Regions from separate parts of the Parabacteroides johnsonii DSM 18315 genome, predicted to be linked through region 1. Evidence: riboswitches for the same ligand, from Rfam matches in the RefSeq annotation. Region 1 holds a riboswitch; each other region holds the start of a gene.
What was found. Region 1 has a riboswitch for cobalamin ahead of NQ564_RS07270 (TonB-dependent receptor plug domain-containing protein). Riboswitches for the same ligand answer to the same signal wherever they lie in the genome.
Positions count from the first base shown of each region.

Region 1 (4,217 bases):
CCACGACACCTCCGAGAAAAATCCCGAGGCCGACGAAAATCATATCCGTCTGGTTTGTCGGGCGATCGGCATAGCCTAATGTATCGGCAGCCGCATTCACCTCCAATTTTGTGCCGACCAACTCCAGCATATCGCCGGGATCGATCGTCGTGGCAGCCAAAACCGGTATGTTGATGCCGGCACGTTTGATGCTCTTGATGCTGACACCGTGCATGACCGGCAGTTTGCGCAGTTTGGCAACTGTCATGCCTGCATATTTCTTGCGGGAGATCAATACGGGTAGCGTTTCGGCCGGGAAGTCTAACAACTCGATATCATTGACTTCATCGCCGATCCAGTCCTCCTCTCCGATCACAAATTCACGACGTCCACTGAGCACGACTTCGTTTCCTTTCAAAAGCATCTGATCGGCCTTCGCATCCCGGATCACACCATCGATACGAACCCGTTCGACGAAAAGGCGTCTTCCTTCTCCTTCCAAATAATCTTCCAGTTCTTTCACGGTCTTCCCCGCCCCGAACCAGTCGTTGCTGATCTTGTAGGCGCGAAACGTGATCGGACGGGCGGCAGGCATGAAGCCGGGTTGCTCGCTTTCGTCATCCGCCCCCATTTTGGCTTCCAGTTCGCGACAGGCTTTCTTGACCGATTCGATCCCGCCCAACAGACGAGGAGCGATATCGCTCATGATCCAGGCGGAACCGGCCGTACCGAAAATATAAGAAACGGCATAGGCTACCGGCATGACATTGATCATATCCGTTTTATCTGCCGCCGGTATTCCTAATTGGTTAATCGTATCTTCGGCCACACCGAGCACAGCGGATATCGTCTGCGAACCAGCCAACAGACCGGCAGCCTCTCCGGCAGAATAGCCCATGATCTTTGCCAGCATAAACGGGGCCAGCAGGCAGAACAGGCACATCACGACGGCAAACAAGACCTGTGGCAATCCTTCCTTTTTCAATCCCCGGAAGAATTGCGGACCGACACTATACCCTACGGCAAACAAGAACATCAGGAAAAACACCGATTTCAGCGGGGCCCCGATATCGATATGCAATTGCCCGATCAACACACCGACCAGCAAGACGCTGGTAACCGTCCCTAACGTGAACTTTTTAATCTTGAATTTACCGATCCAGAAGCCGAAAGCCAGCGTGAGAAAGATGGCAAGCTCCGGGTAATGCCGGAGCAAATTGGCAAACCATTCCATATATCTATTTTTTTTGGCGTTAATAAAATTGATAATGAAACACGACAAAGGAAAGAGTTGTTGTGTTAAACCAAACGAAAGCAGAGTTAAATTTATAGTTGGCATTTCTAAATAAATCTCTATCTTTGCCTCCGCTTAGGTGATATAACTGCCATCCGACAGTTGTATAAAAGGGAATCCGGTGGAAATCCGGAACAGTGCCCGCTACTGTAAAGCCATATTAAAAAAAGAAGAAAGCATTCTCCATGCCACTATCCGCAAGGATGGGAAGGCCGCTTTCCGAAAAGGCTAAGTCAGGAAACCTGCCAAGCAAGACAATAATAACTCTCCCGGGGCCAGGAAAGCTATTGACACATACATAATAAAACTCTTTTTTCCATGAAAAAGAAATGTTGGCTGACAGCCCTTCTTGCGGGTTGTTCTCTTTGCGCGTCACACGCACAAACCGTGTTGCGCACGGATACGAATGATCTGAGAGAGATCCGCCTGGACGAGGTCGTCGTGACAGGTACCGGAACGGAACATTATTTGAAAGACGCTCCCGTACAGACGGAAGTGATCACAGGGAAAGCGTTGGAACAATACAACGGACGCAGCCTCGACGAGATTCTGAGCGCCCTCTCCCCTTCCATCACGTTCAGTCCGGGAGACATGGGTAGCAATATCCAGCTAAACGGATTGAAGAACGACTATATCCTGATCATGGTGAACGGGAAACGGATGAACGGCGACATCGGCGGACAAAACGACCTGAGTATCATCAACCCGGCAACCATCGAACGCATCGAGATTGTAAAAGGAGCCTCCTCTTCCTTGTATGGAAGCGATGCTATCGCGGGTGTCATCAACATCATCACGAAAAAGAACCGCGATAAAGTCAGTGTCTCCAACACGACACGCGTCGGCAATTACGACGACCTGCTCCAGAGCGAAATAATAGGGTTCAGCAACGGAAAGCTGAACTCCACCACTTCCGCAAGCATGAAACATACCGGAGGTTGGCAAAACACGACTCAAGAATGGTATCACCACGATCTGCAAGAAGGAAGCGTGAGCAAAACAGTGAGCCGCTCCACCAACTTCACGCTTTCCCAGAATTTCACTTATAAAGCGAGCGACAGACTCAGCTTGTCGGCCGATGCCTCTTATTACCAGAAATGGATTTTCCGTCCTGTCGGTCCCTGGAAATATTATTTATACGACTATTTCTACCGGAACCAGGATTACGCCTTAGGCTTAAAATATAGGCTGAACGACAAACGGAGCTATCTGACCGCCGATGCTTCTTTCGGACAGTACAACTACTATTTCGATTATACGGGCCAAGAAGTGACCAACTTTTTCCATCCCGACGGAACGCGGGTTGTCAATTACCCCGGCGACCGCGTATTACAGACCATGCAGCGCAGATGGTTGAACCATGTCAAAGGGGTATTCTATTTAGGAGACAATCATATTTTAAGTGCCGGAATCGAGCACCAACACGACTATCTGAAATCTCCTTACCGCCTGAAACAGGGGAAGGCATCTGTCTATACTTTAGCCTCTTATGCACAAGACGAATGGTCGATAACAAACCGGCTAAACCTGACTCTCGGTTATCGTTTTGTCCATCATAAAGAATTCGGTCAAAAGTTCACCCCAAAAATATCAGCCAAGTACAGCCTTGGCGATTTCAACCTGCGTGCCACTTACTCGTATGGTTTCAAAGCCCCCACCTTGAAAGAGCTTTATCAGAATTATATCACCGTTATCATGGGACCGCTGAAAGCCTATTACGGCAACGAGAACCTAAAGCCCCAAAGTTCGAACTACGGTTCGGCAAGCGTAGAATACAGCAACGGGAAATTCCAGGCAACCGTGACCGGGTACTATAACCGGATACACAACATGATCGCCCTGACCGTCGTCCCGACTTCGTCAGAAGACAAATTCCTGGAAGTAGAAGAAACGATGAAATACAACAACCTCGCCAAAGCCCGTTCATTCGGAGCCGACTTCACCTTCAACTATCAGGTGCTTCCGTCACTGGCTATCGGAGGAGGCTACAGTTATACGGATGCAAAAGCCCAGTACACGGAAGACCAGAACGATCCCAACTACATGAAATATCTGCCGATCAACGCGACTTCCTACCACAATGCCAACTGGAAAATAGCCTGGACACACAAAGATGTCGGCGTCAGCCTTTTCGGCAGATACCAGTCCACACGCTATTACATCACGGATGGAAATGGAAAAGCCTATCAGCTCTGGCGCCTGAATGTAAGAAGCTCACTGCTGAAAACGAAGAAATGGAACCTGGGGATGAATGCCGGCATCGATAATATATTCAATTATATCGACCGCACACCTTTCGGCAAGAACCGGGGGACAACCAGTCCCGGACGGACTTTATACCTCTCGCTGAACGTTAAATTTCAGAATAAACAAAAATAATCACTTTTAAAAATCAGTAAAAATGAAGAAGTTTAAACATTTATGGCTGGCAGGCTTATTACTTGCAGCCACAGTAGGGTTCACATCCTGTGACGACGATGACGACAATGCAACATCTGCCAACCCGGCAGAAGAATTCGTGACAAAGAACAAAAAGCACGAGACAGCCATTCTGCTATGTACTTTCGGAAGTACTTTCAAAGAATCTATCAAGACCTACGATCAGACGTTGGCAGATTTCGAAACGGCATTTCCTGATGCAGACATCTATCTGGCTTTTACATCTTACACCTGTGTGAATCGTGTCTTCGCCGAAACAGGTATCGAGCGTTATCAACCGGATCTTTGGTTAAAAGCAATTGGTAAAGCCGGTTATAAAAAAGTAGCCGTACAATCTTTACACATCATTCCCGGCGAAGAGTATCTGAACTTAATGAACAAAACGGTCAAGAAAGACTTCATGATCGAACAATACCCGAATGTCCAAGTGACAAAAGGTACCTGTCTGGTTTACGATGAAGACGATGTGCAAGCTGTTTCTGCCGCCTTATACGATCATTACAAG
Region 1 is NZ_CP102285.1:1,747,722-1,751,938, forward strand. It holds gene aspT (aspartate-alanine antiporter) at 1-1,213, opposite strand, end outside; cobalamin riboswitch at 1,334-1,537, shown strand; gene NQ564_RS07270 (TonB-dependent receptor plug domain-containing protein) at 1,592-3,652, shown strand; gene NQ564_RS07275 (sirohydrochlorin cobaltochelatase) at 3,675-4,217, shown strand, end outside.

Region 2 (4,217 bases), 2.3 Mb from region 1:
ATAACGGTCCATCATATCGACAACTTGCATGATTACTTCCGGGTTATGGGTCGCGTCTCCATCCATTTCGACATAGAAGATATGGCCTCCGCGTGTCATCTCGTGATAGGGAGCTTCCACTTCCGCCTTGTGGCGGGCGCTACATTTGTAATAGACGGGTACATGGTTGGAGTTCGTATAATAGTCGCGGTCTGTGATGCCGGGCAACGAACCGAATTTCTTGTGGTCACGACGGGTAAACTTACCTGACAAACCTTCGGCTGGCGTTGCCAGTACGCTGTAATTATGCTGGTATTCTTCCGAAAACTGATTGGCCCGGTTACGGATGTAGCTGACGATTTTCAACCCTAACTCCTGCGATGCTGCATCTTCTCCGTGGTGTTTGCCGGTGAGGGCGACCAGGCATTCCGCCAGGCCGATAAAGCCGATCCCCAATGTTCCCTGATTGATAACGGGTGCGATCGTGTCGTTCGGCTTCAGTTTCTCGCTACCCAGCCAGAGAGACGACATCAACAGCGGGAACTGTTTGGCATATGCCGTTTTCTGGAATTCCATGCGCTCGTGCAGCTGGCGGGCTGTTATATCCAGCATATGGTCGAGTTTGGCAAAGAACTGGGCGATTCGTTCTTCCTTGTTTTCTATGTGCATGCATTCGATGGCGAGGCGTACGATATTGATCGTCGAGAAAGAGAGGTTACCGCGCCCGATAGATGTTTTCGGACCGAAACGATTCTCGAATACACGTGTGCGGCATCCCATGGTTGCAACCTCGTGCATATAACGTTGTGGGTTGTCTGCACGCCAGTCTTCGCTTTGGTTGAATGTTGCGTCGAGGTTGAGGAAGTTCGGGAAGAAACGGCGGGCCGTCACCTTACAGGCAAGCTGGTAAAGATCGTAGTTGCGGTCTTCCGGCAGATAGCTCACTCCGCGTTTCTTTTTCCATATCTGGATCGGGAAGATGGCCGTCTCACCGTTGCCGACCCCGCGATATGTGCTTTTCAGTATCTCACGGATGATACAGCGTCCTTCGGCCGAAGTGTCCGTTCCGTAATTAATAGAACTGAATACCACCTGGTTACCACCACGGGAATGGATGGTGTTCATATTATGAATAAAGGCTTCCATTGACTGATGTACGCGGCTGACAGTCTTGTTGACGGCATGTTGGATGATACGTTCATCGCCGCTTAATCCTTCGAGCGGACGATTTATATAGTCGTCCAATTCCCGCTGATAGAGATGTGAATAGTCCTGCCCGTTCAGTTCTTCCAGGTTCTTGATTTCCTCGATGAAACTATTGCGCACGTAAGGAGCCAGATAGAAATCGAATGCCGGGATTGCCTGGCCACCATGCATTTCGTTCTGGGCTGTCTCGAGTGAGATGCAGCCTAAGATACTGGCTGTTTCGATGCGCTTTGCCGGGCGTGATTCTCCATGTCCGGCTGAAAATCCGTATTTCAGGATGCGGTCCAACGGATGCTGTACGCACGTGAGGCTCTTGGTCGGATAATAGTCTTTATCATGGATATGTAGATAGTTGTTTTCCACCGCCTCCTTGACCTCTTCGCTCAACAGGTAGTCGTCGACGAACGGCTTGGTCGTTTCGCTGGAGAACTTCATCATCATGCCGGCAGGCGTGTCGGCATTCATATTGGCATTCTCGCGGGTGATGTCGTTGGATTTGATATTGATGATCTCCAGGAACATATCGCGCGTTTTGGCTTTGCGGGCGATGCTACGCTGATTGCGGTACGCAATGTATTTCTGTGCAACGTCCTTACGGCTACTGTTCATCAACTCCAACTCGACAGCATCCTGGATGGCTTCGACAGTCATCTGTGTGTCGCCTTTGAAAGAAATATGATCGGTGATCTGGCGGACCAACTCCCGGTCTTCTCCGTTTTCAGTGTGCAACATCGCTTTACGGATAGCTGTTGCTATCTTCTCTTCGTTGAATCCGACGATACGTCCGTCACGTTTGATAACTGTCTGAATCATGATAAATCTATTATTGAAATTTGTATGTTTTTATGCCTGCAAAAGTATATAGTATAACAATATGGTAAACCTTTTTGGAAAACTTTTGTGTAGTTAAAATATGTCAATCTATTTATTTATAGTTATTTATTTTGATGAATTGGAAAACTTTTAAAGTTTAGTTTGTTTTAAAATTTCCCAAAAGTGTACACCTTCTTAACTCTTTGTGTATAATGTGGAAAACTCCTGAAGAAAGTGTTAATGTGGAAAAAATAATTTGGAAAAGAGATACACACTATACTTTTTTTGTCTAATTTTGCTTTCGAATCGGTTCCGTATGATCAAATCGGATGATACGGATTAAAAGGGAATCGGGTGAAAATCCCGGACAGTCCCGCTGCTGTGAAGCTCCGTTTCAACATCCTGAAACTACTTTTGCCACTGGCTTATGGTTATAAACCGGGAAGGCTTTAGGATGGGAGTCAGTCAGAAGACCTGCCGTTCATTAAAGGCTATTCTTTCCTCGTGGGTTAGGAGAATGGTTCGAAAAAGTTTCTAATTTCATAAATAGTAAAAAGATGGAAAAGCTTTGCTCGCGTTGTGGCACAAAGTTTGTCGGCAACATCGATTTATTGTCGGGCGACTTTGCAGCTACTGGCTTGGACCAGTATCAGAAAACCTTTATCAGGGTCTATTATAAGAATTGCCTTTGTCCGGAATGTATCGGGCATATTCGGGACACGTTCTATGCTTTCGACGTTTCTCCGGTTTACCGTAAAGATCGATAGGGTATCATGGAATGGATTAAAGAACTACTGTGGGGCGAAGGGATAGGACATTCCCTTCTGTTGCTCGCATTTACGGTTGCAGCCGGTATCCAGTTAGGTAAAATCAAGGTCTTCGGAATCTCGTTGGGGGTTACGTGGGTACTCTTTGTCGGGATCATGCTCGGACATTTCGGTTTTTATATCCATCCTGCCGTTATTCATTTCTTTCAGGAATTTGGATTGATCTTATTTGTTTATTCGGTAGGTATGCAGGTCGGTCCAGGATTTTTCTCTTCGTTCAAGAGAGGGGGAATGACGCTGAACGGGCTGGCTTGCGGTATTGTCTTCTTAGGTGTGGCCACGGCTTTGGTGATACACTTCGTGGCGAACATACCGATCCCGGCCATCGTCGGGATCTTGTCCGGAGCGGTCACTAATACGCCGGGGCTCGGTGCTGCTCAGCAGGCTTATACGGATATGACGGGAAGTGGGGACGAGAGCATTGCGCTGGGTTATGCCGTTGCCTATCCGTTAGGCGTAATCGGGATCATTCTGGCGATGCTGTTTATCCGGTATGTGTTCCATGTCAGTTTCGATGATGAAGCGAAGAAGCTGGAGGCGGAGAATGATACGCATGCGGAAGCCATCCCTGTCTCGTTGATCGTTAAGAATCCGGCAGTGTTTAAGAGAAAGGTGATCGAGTTGGCCGCTTTGCTGGAGCATCGCGAATTTGTCATCTCGCGTATATGGCGCAAAGCGACTAATAAGGTCGAAATTGTAACTGGAAACACCGTTTTGCAGGAAGACGATAAAATCTTCGTCATCACGACCGAGCATGATGTGGAAACGATTAAAACATTTATCGGGGAAGAAATCCAGATGGACCGGAAGCAGTGGATTCCGGCGGAGAGCCAGTTCATCAGCCGCCGTATCTTGGTGACAAAGCCGGAACTGACAGGCCGCCGGTTAGGGGATTTGCAACTGCGTCACTTGCATGGTATCAATGTGACGCGTGTCAACCGTGCCGGTCTTGAATTGGTGGCGACACAGGGATTGCAGTTGCAGGTGGGCGACCGGGTGACGGTTGTCGGAAGCGAATTAGCAGTCGACAAGGTGAGTGCTATTTTGGGTAATTCCATGAAGCGGCTGAACGAGCCGAACCTGATTACCATCTTTGTCGGGATTGCATTGGGAATCGTCTTGGGAAGTATACCGTTTTCAGTTCCGGGAATTCCGCAGCCGATCAAGCTGGGATTGGCAGGCGGGCCGTTGATTGTGGCGATCCTGATCAGCCGTTTCGGCTATCGTTACCGACTTGTGACCTATACGACGCAAAGCGCCAACCTGATGTTGCGCGAGATCGGGATCACGATGTTCCTCGCCTGCGTCGGACTGAATGCGGGAGGCGGATTTATCGATACGATCGTGAATAGAGGTGGGTTTATTTGGATCGGCTATGGTTTTATCATCACG
Region 2 is NZ_CP102285.1:4,242,960-4,247,176, forward strand. It holds gene NQ564_RS17335 (anaerobic ribonucleoside triphosphate reductase) at 1-1,998, opposite strand, end outside; cobalamin riboswitch at 2,289-2,494, shown strand; gene NQ564_RS17340 (hypothetical protein) at 2,556-2,765, shown strand; gene NQ564_RS17345 (putative transporter) at 2,772-4,217, shown strand, end outside.
Region 2: it holds a riboswitch for cobalamin, as region 1 does, so the genes downstream of both, NQ564_RS17340 (hypothetical protein) here and NQ564_RS07270 (TonB-dependent receptor plug domain-containing protein) in region 1, are expected to answer to the same signal.

Region 3 (4,217 bases), 350 kb from region 1:
ATATTCCGGATATCACATTTCTCCGTCAAGACCACACCGATCGTCGTGCTCAGTTCCTTGTCCGAATAGCTATCCACATCACGTCCCAAGACGGCGATCTCACCTCCCAACTTCGGCTGGAAAGCCGACAACGTGCGTAAGAGCGTCGACTTCCCGACTCCGTTCTCCCCTAACAGGCAGGTTAATTCTCCGCTATAAATCCGGGCTTGTATATGGCTTGCCACCAACTTAGTATCGTTCTTTGTCCGGTAACCGATAGAGAGATCATGTATATGGATCGTATCTTGTTTCATCATTCGTTCAGTTCGTTCTTACGTTTGCGGAATAGTACGGAGGCCACTACAGGAGCACCGACCAAGGCAGTCACCGAGTTGACCGGCAAAGCCCCTTCGAAGCCGGGCATCCGGGCAATCAGGTTACAGGCGAGCGCCAATGCGGCACCGGCAAACAAGACGGCAGGCATCAGGACCCGGTGGTCGGAGGTTTGAAAAATGGCCCGGCACAGGTGCGGAACGGCCAGGCCAAGAAAGATGACCGGTCCGCAATAGGCCGTCACGATCGCCGTCAGCACTCCTGCCGAGGTGATCACCAAAAGACGTGCCCGCTTGATGTTCAATCCCAAGTTACGGGCATAGCCGTCGCCAAGCAGCATCAGGTTCAACGTCTTGATCAACAGGAACGACAAAGGGATCAGAATCGCCATGATCGCAACAAACAGCATCATCTGGTTGCCGGAAACACGTGAGAAGCTGCCTAACCCCCAGATCACATAGGCGCGAATATCCTCCTCCACGCTGAAGAACTTTAGCACGCCGATCACCGCATTCGCCACGTAGCCGATCATCACACCGATGATCAGTAGCGTCACGTTCCCTTTCACCTTCTGCGACACATATACGATCAACGCCATCACCGACAGCGAACCGATCACAGCCGCAATCGAAAGCGCAATTTCTCCCATAAACCCTAATTTGCTAAGCGCAACTCCTCCGAGGCTACCGCTCAACAACACCACGAAGGCCACGCCCATACTCGCACCGGAACTGATCCCCAACACGGAAGGCCCCGCCAGCGGATTCCGGAAAACAGTCTGCATCTGCAAGCCGCTTATCGCCAAGCCCGCTCCCGCCACCAAAGCAGTCAATGCCTGCGGAAGACGTGATTTCCAGACGATATTCTGCCAAGTCACCGGCTCGTCTCCAAGTCCGCAAATAATGTTCCAGACAGACTTCAACGGGATAGACACCGATCCTAACACCAAATTCAGGAACATCAGGACCAGGATAGACGCTACGATGAGCAACATAAGAAAAGTAGTGGAATGTCTCATTCGTGCAGCTTATTTGAGTCGGGCATAATAAACAGGCGTATGATCGGGCAGCAAGTCCGGATGGAATATATGCAGCAGGTCGGCCAGTACGACTTCCGGCTCGGTCGGCATACTTTCGTAAAAAGGCGTATCTTTCATGTTGCAATAGATGATCCCTTTCTCTTTGAAGGCACGGAAATCGGCATAACGCGGGTCCTGCTCCTTCAATGCCTCATAGCTGAACGTACCCGGATAGCTGTTCACAATGCGCCAGTAATCGGCTTCGTCACCCTGGTTGTAGACAGTTTCGAAATCGAGCGTCACACCTCCCGAACGTTTATCGTCTTTGAGGAAATAGTCGGCACCGGCGTCCTTGAAAAGCTGGGCGAGAAAGCTCTCCCCTCCTACGGCATACCAGTTACCGCCCCGCATCTCGCCGCTCAACACGACCGGACGTTTCTTCACTTTTCCTTCCGCCGTCAGCTCCTTCAATTCATTGTAACGGGCCGCGATGGCGTCGAATGTCTCGTTTGCCTTTTGCTCCTGTCCCACCAACAGACCGACGAACTTCACCCATTCCGCCTGTCCCAACGGCGTCATCTCCTTATAGCCTAAATGCGGGATCAATGGGATACCGACATCCTTCAAGGTCTCATATCCGCCCCGTTTAAAAGGCGAAACAAGGATCAGGTCGGGGTTCATACTCATGATCACCTCGTTGTCGAAATTCCCTTCTATACCGATTTTGGCGGTCTTCCCGCTCTTGAGACGTTCGTTCATCTCTCTATTGAACAGATGCCGGGTACTGGTCACCCCTACGACCTTGTCCAGTTCGCCCATCTTGATAAAATTGGACAACTGCAAAGATGTCATACAGATAACACTTCTGATGGGTGTCTCGATCACAGTATACGATTCGGGGATGCCGGCCGGTTTCGTTCCTCTCCTGACAAGCGCATAATGGAAAGTCGTACTTTCCTCATTCTGCGGGTCCTGGATATCCAGCAAGACATACCCGTCCCGATAGGATAATTCGAAACCACGGGCATACTCCGGTACAATATGGACACCGGAAAACGCGCTTTTTTCCGTCGTTTCCACCTTGTCGGTCCGTTGATTGTTTTTGGTCGTACACGAGGATGCGACACACAACGACATAAGCAGGCAGCACCCTGCCAGGCATTTTTTCATATTCAATATTATTTTATTATAACCAGGCGAGCGTTGTCCACCCCACGAGGACGAGACTCTTCTAAACCGAAACGGCAGGTCTTCTGACTTACTTCCATCCCCGGACACCTTCCCGATCCCCCGATCAGTGGCATTGAGTATTGCCGGTATGTTACCGAAGTTTCACAGCAGCGTGGTCTGTCCGGGATTCCCACCCGGTTCCCTTTTCATCCCTGTCCTGTAAGGAGGACAGGGAAACCTGTTTCAAAGGGCAAATATAATAATATTACTTTTCTTTCAAGAGAAAAGTGGCAGACAAATCAGTTTTTCTTACGAGCCGCCAGATATTCGTCTTCCGGCATGACTTTCAGCACATGGCCGCTTTCGTCGAAAGCGACAACCAGATTCCGCTGATCAGTCGTCTCGAGAGAGACCTTATACTGGATAGGGCTGCCGCCACCATTCGACTTGTACACCTCTTTGATCAGGCAATTTTCATAAGCGTTGTAAATCGCTTCCTGTGTGGCAAGATCCACATCGACGATATCGACCGCATAGAAATTTTTCATACTCAACATATCGATATCCATATTCTCGTCCTGCCCTGCCTGCGCATAACCGTTTTGAGACATACAGACACACGAAACCACCATAACCATCATCAATACTAACTTCTTCATAACCTAAAATTTTAAACAATCTATTTACCTTTTTCTAATCGCCCCATTAAATACAAATTATATGCCAAAGAACATAAAACGGTATTCTCCTTCTGAAACATTCTTCACTGCTTTTAAAAGTTTCAAGAGTTCCATCAGGTTGAAACTTTTGTTTCATCCGGGGAAACTTTAGTTTCATGCGGCAGAAACTTTAGTTTCATACTTTGAGACAGAATGAAACTAAAAAAGATTGTGGAACAGGATATGTAGAAATTATCCCCACAATTGTGGAATGCCGATTTGGAAAGTTCCTCAATTCTCCTCACTTTTGCACATCAAATAAATCAAACGCATATGTCGTACCCCATCTGCTTCGTATCGCTCGGTCCGGGAGACCCCGAACTGATCACCCTGAAAGGCTTGAAAAAGCTCCGACAGGCCGAGATCATCTATTGTCCCGCCACCATGAACAAAAACGGGCAACTCCTCTCCCGTGCGGCCCGTATTATTGAAGAATTGGGAATCGGCGAATCCGCGATCCGGCTCTTCACGCTTCCGATGAGTAAAAACCGCACCGAAGCCTGGAAAGTCTACGATGCCTTGTATGAAGAGGCAGCATCCGCTTGGGACGAAGGGAAAAAGGTGGTCATTGTGGCGGAAGGCGATGCCGGGTTCTACTCTTCCATACAATATATATACGACAAATTCAGGGAGAACCGCATCGAAGTAGAACGAACCGCCGGAATCCCAGCCTTCATTGCGGCAGGAGCCTTAGCCGGCTTGCATATCGTCAAACAGGAAGAACAGATCATCGTCATACCCGGAACGCTGACAGCGGAAGAATTGTCGGAAAAAATCAAGGCCGGCTATGTGATCGTCATCATGAAGCTGTCCCAATGCGTGGAGGCTGTCCATACCTGCATCCAGTTGCATCCGGAAGCGAACTTCCACTATTTTGAGAATGTCGGGACCGGGAAAGAGTTCTATACTTCCGACCGGAAACAAATTCAGGGAAAAATATTCCCATACTTTTCCCTGATGATCATCCAATAGTATATCTATCTAAACTATGCTATTAT
Region 3 is NZ_CP102285.1:1,400,721-1,404,937, reverse strand. It holds gene NQ564_RS05775 (ABC transporter ATP-binding protein) at 1-293, opposite strand, end outside; gene NQ564_RS05770 (FecCD family ABC transporter permease) at 293-1,330, opposite strand; gene NQ564_RS05765 (ABC transporter substrate-binding protein) at 1,340-2,500, opposite strand; cobalamin riboswitch at 2,557-2,758, opposite strand; gene NQ564_RS05760 (hypothetical protein) at 2,800-3,159, opposite strand; gene NQ564_RS05755 (precorrin-2 C(20)-methyltransferase) at 3,493-4,191, shown strand; gene NQ564_RS05750 (glutamine synthetase) at 4,206-4,217, opposite strand, start outside.
Region 3: it holds a riboswitch for cobalamin, as region 1 does, so the genes downstream of both, NQ564_RS05765 (ABC transporter substrate-binding protein) here and NQ564_RS07270 (TonB-dependent receptor plug domain-containing protein) in region 1, are expected to answer to the same signal.

Region 4 (4,217 bases), 1.1 Mb from region 1:
CCATCCGAACGGCAAATGGGCTTACCTGATCGGCGAGCTTTCCGGCCGCGTCGTTTTCATGCAGTACGACAAAGGCAATCTGACTCCGGTCCAGTCTGTAGAAGCCGACACGTTGCATGCCTCCGGCAGTGCCGATATACACATCACACCGGATGGCCGTTTCCTGTATGCTTCCAACCGTCTGAAAGGTGATGGTATCGCGATTTTCTCTATCGATCCGGCAAACGGGCAACTGACAAAGGTTGGCTATCAGCTGACCGGTGTTCATCCGCGTAATTTTGTCATCACTCCCAACGGCAAGTTTCTGCTTTGCGCCTGTCGGGACAGTAATGTTGTGCAGGTTTACGAAATAGACAAACAAAGCGGCTTGTTGAGAGATACGGAAAAAGATATCCGGGTAAGCAAGCCCGTTTGCCTGAAATTCACTAACAGGTGAATGTGATATTTTTAGTAGCTTTGCACTTGCAAATTGTAATAAGCTATGTCATTCATCAAGATAACAGAACAGGATTCTCTCTATAACGACCTGGAACGGAAGTCCGTCCGGGAGCTGCTCGAAGATATCAATACGGAAGATCAGAAAGTGGCGTTGGCTGTCCGAAGGACCATACCCAAAATAGAAGAATTGGTTTTGCAGATCGTTCCCCGTATGCAGCAAGGCGGACGAATCTTTTATCTGGGAGCCGGAACCAGCGGACGGTTAGGGGTTTTGGATGCTTCCGAAATCCCCCCGACGTTCGGGATGCCTCCCACACTGATTATCGGCTTGATAGCCGGTGGCGATACCGCCCTCCGGAATCCGGTGGAGAATGCCGAAGACGATGAGGAACGAGGCTGGCAGGAATTGTTGGAGTATCAGGTCAATACGAAGGATACCGTGATCGGCATTGCTGCTTCCGGGACGACTCCCTATGTGATCGGTGCCCTTCGCAAAGCGCGTGAACAGGGCATTCTGACCGCCTCCATTTCCAGTAATCCTGATTCACCGATGGCGATGGAGGCTGATGTCTCAATCGAAATGATTGTCGGACCGGAGTTCGTCACCGGCAGTTCCCGTATGAAATCCGGAACGGGACAGAAAATGATCCTGAATATGATTTCCACTTCCGTTATGATCCGATTGGGGAGGGTTAAAGGAAACCGGATGGTCAATATGCAGCTCACCAATCAGAAACTTATCGACCGTGGAACTCGCATGGTCGCTGAAGAATTGAGCCTTCCCTATAACCAATCCCGCCATCTGCTGTTGATGTACGGCTCCGTTCAAGCAGCTGTCGAAGCCTACCGTAAGGAGTAAGAAGAATTCTACCGGTGGAACATTCGTTCCCTCGGCATGGCACACTCGTTTCCTCGGCATGGCACAGCCGTTTCCCTTGCATGGCACAACCGTTTCCTCAGCATGGCACAGTTGTGCCACAGGAGTGTAATATTTGTGGCACTGGCAGCAGGAACCGAAAGGATGCTTGTCGCGTCTGTATTTTTCTGTAAGAAGATGGACAATATATGAGAAATATATGGAAAATATCGCTATATTTGTCCCATGCATTGTTCCTGCTTCGCCATCTGCGGAAAAGGATTAAAAGGGAATCGGGTGTAAATCCCGGACAGTCCCGCTGCTGTAAGCTTCAAAACGGATTGGGCAATTCTTTTATGCCACTGACGCGAGTCGGGAAGGCGCTCATACCGGAAGTAAGTCAGAAGACCTGCAACGCATATTTTTCGACGGCTTCGAGGAAAGGCCGGAAGAGAACAGTGAAGCCGTAGGCTTTTGTCTTTCTTAATTCCCGTTTCCCGTAGTCTGTTTACTTGTTTTTAATTATTTTGCCATAATAATTAGGAAAAGAGGCATGAATCTGTGTGCGGGATGAGCTCCGCCTCCGATTCATGCTTTCCTTTTACGGGGGGAAGCAACACTTAGGCGGTGATATTTGTTTATTATTGGAAAAGTGCGTTTATTTGTAATTCGTATTAACTAATTAAAGAAAAAGTATGAAGAAGATTGTTGGGCTTATATTGTTGGCTGTGATGGCGTTGATTGCCGTACCTGCGAAATCCCAGATTAAGTTCGGTATAAAAGGCGGTTTGAATATATCCTCTGTCCATTTCAACAAAGAGATTGTCGGAAAGGATAATGTGACCGGATTTAATATCGGTCCGATGGTGGAGGTGATGGCCCCGGTAATGGGAGTCGGTTTTGATGCGGCTATCCTGTATTCGCAAAAAGGGATAGGCGTGAAGAGCGAGAAAGATATTAAGAATGACTATATAGACGTTCCGGTTAACCTGAAATGGAAATTCGGTTTGCCTATTGTCAAAGGGTATCTGTCAGCCGGTCCGTATGTCGGTTTCCGGGTGGGCGGCGATAAGTTCTGGGATATTCCGGGATCGGTCGGAGACCAGTTGAAGGCAAAGAGTTTCAATGCCGGTTTGAACTTGGGTGCCGGTGTGGAACTGATCAAACATTTACAGGTCGGTTTCAATTATGCCCTCGGCTTGACGGATGATTATAGCGCATCAAAGTTTGAATTAAACGGTAAGAACCGAGGCTGGTCGATTACGGCTGCTATCCTGTTTTAAAAAGGGAATAAAGAAGATTTGCGATCAGATAAACAGAGGCCGGGCTTTAGCAGTCCGGCCTTTTTTGTTACTTTTGGCATCGCTATGAACATGGGTTCGTATAAAGAAGGATAAGAATGAAGTACGCAGACGTTATACTCCCGCTTCCGTTGGAGAACAGCTATACTTATAGCATACCGCCCGATCTGGAACAGACGGTAATACCCGGTTGCCGGGTGATCGTCCATTTTGGAAAGAAGCGCTATTATACGGCTATCGTCATGGATGTGCACGAGCGTGTGCCCGATAGCCAGTACGAGACGAAGGAGATTTACGCCTTGCTGGACGCTACGCCTGTGCTCCGTCGTCCGCAACTTCGTTTCTGGAAATGGATCGCCTCCTATTATTTGTGTAAATTAGGAGATGTCTATAAGGCGGCTTTGCCTTCCGGCCTGAAATTGGAGAGTGAAACGGCTGTAACCTATAATGAAGAGTTCGAAGCCGACGGCCCTCTGCGGCCGAATGAACAAGCTGTGCTGGATGCTTTTTCCGGCGTCTTGAAACTGACGGTTTCCGAACTGGAAAAGAAAACCGGACTACGGAATGTCGTGCCTGTGGTCGCCTCCCTGATGGCTAAGGGGGCAGTTGAGGTGAGTGAGGAGCTGAAACGGGGCTTTGTGCCGAAGATGCAGACCTTTATCCGTCTTGCCGAGGCGTATAAGGAGGAAGAAAAATTACAGGCTGTGTTTGCGGACTTCAAACGGGCGAAGAAGCAGGAACACTTGCTGATCTGTTTCTTGGAACTCAGCCATGCGCTTAATCCGGCACTGGTACGCGAATTGTCGAAGAAGGAATTGTTGGAGAGCAGCGGTTGTTCTCCGGCCATATTGGATGGTGTGCTGAAGCGAGGTGTGCTGGAAAGTTATGAGAAGGAGGTAGGAAGGTTGCAGGTTCCGGTTTGCCGTTTGCAACCCCTTACCCCTTTAAGTGCGGCGCAGGAGAAGGCTTACGGGGAGATACATGATGTCTTCCGGGAGAAAGAAGTCTGCCTGTTGCATGGCGTTACTTCCAGTGGAAAGACGGAAGTCTATATGCGGCTGATCGACGAGGTGTTGAAGATGGGACGCCAGGTTTTGTATATGCTGCCTGAAATCGCCATCACGACCCAGATCACAGAACGGCTTGCCAAGTTGTTTGGTGATAAGTTGTTGGTCTATCATTCCAAGTTCTCTGATAACGAACGGGTGGAAGTCTGGAACCGGCTGTTGCATACGGGCGAGCCGATGCTGGTATTAGGCGTCCGCTCTTCCTTGTTTTTGCCGTTCAAGGATTTAGGTTTGATTATTATAGACGAGGAACATGAGAACACTTACAAGCAGCAGGACCCGGCACCGCGTTATCATGCCCGTAATGCAGCGTTGGTACTGGCCGCTATGCATGGGGCGAAAACATTGTTGGGCTCTGCCACCCCTTCCATCGATTCCTATTTTAATGCCACTACCGGCAAATATGGTTTGGTGGAGCTGACTACCCGTTATGGCGACCGGCTGATGCCGGAAATACTGACGGTCGATATCAAGGAGTTGAGGCGTAAGAAGATCATGAAAGACACGCTCTTTTCGCCGGTCTTGGTAGAAAAGTTGAGCGAGGCGTTAGGGAAG
Region 4 is NZ_CP102285.1:2,871,054-2,875,270, reverse strand. It holds gene NQ564_RS11860 (lactonase family protein) at 1-436, shown strand, start outside; gene murQ (N-acetylmuramic acid 6-phosphate etherase) at 482-1,297, shown strand; cobalamin riboswitch at 1,529-1,725, shown strand; gene NQ564_RS11850 (porin family protein) at 1,990-2,577, shown strand; gene priA (replication restart helicase PriA) at 2,694-4,217, shown strand, end outside.
Region 4: it holds a riboswitch for cobalamin, as region 1 does, so the genes downstream of both, NQ564_RS11850 (porin family protein) here and NQ564_RS07270 (TonB-dependent receptor plug domain-containing protein) in region 1, are expected to answer to the same signal.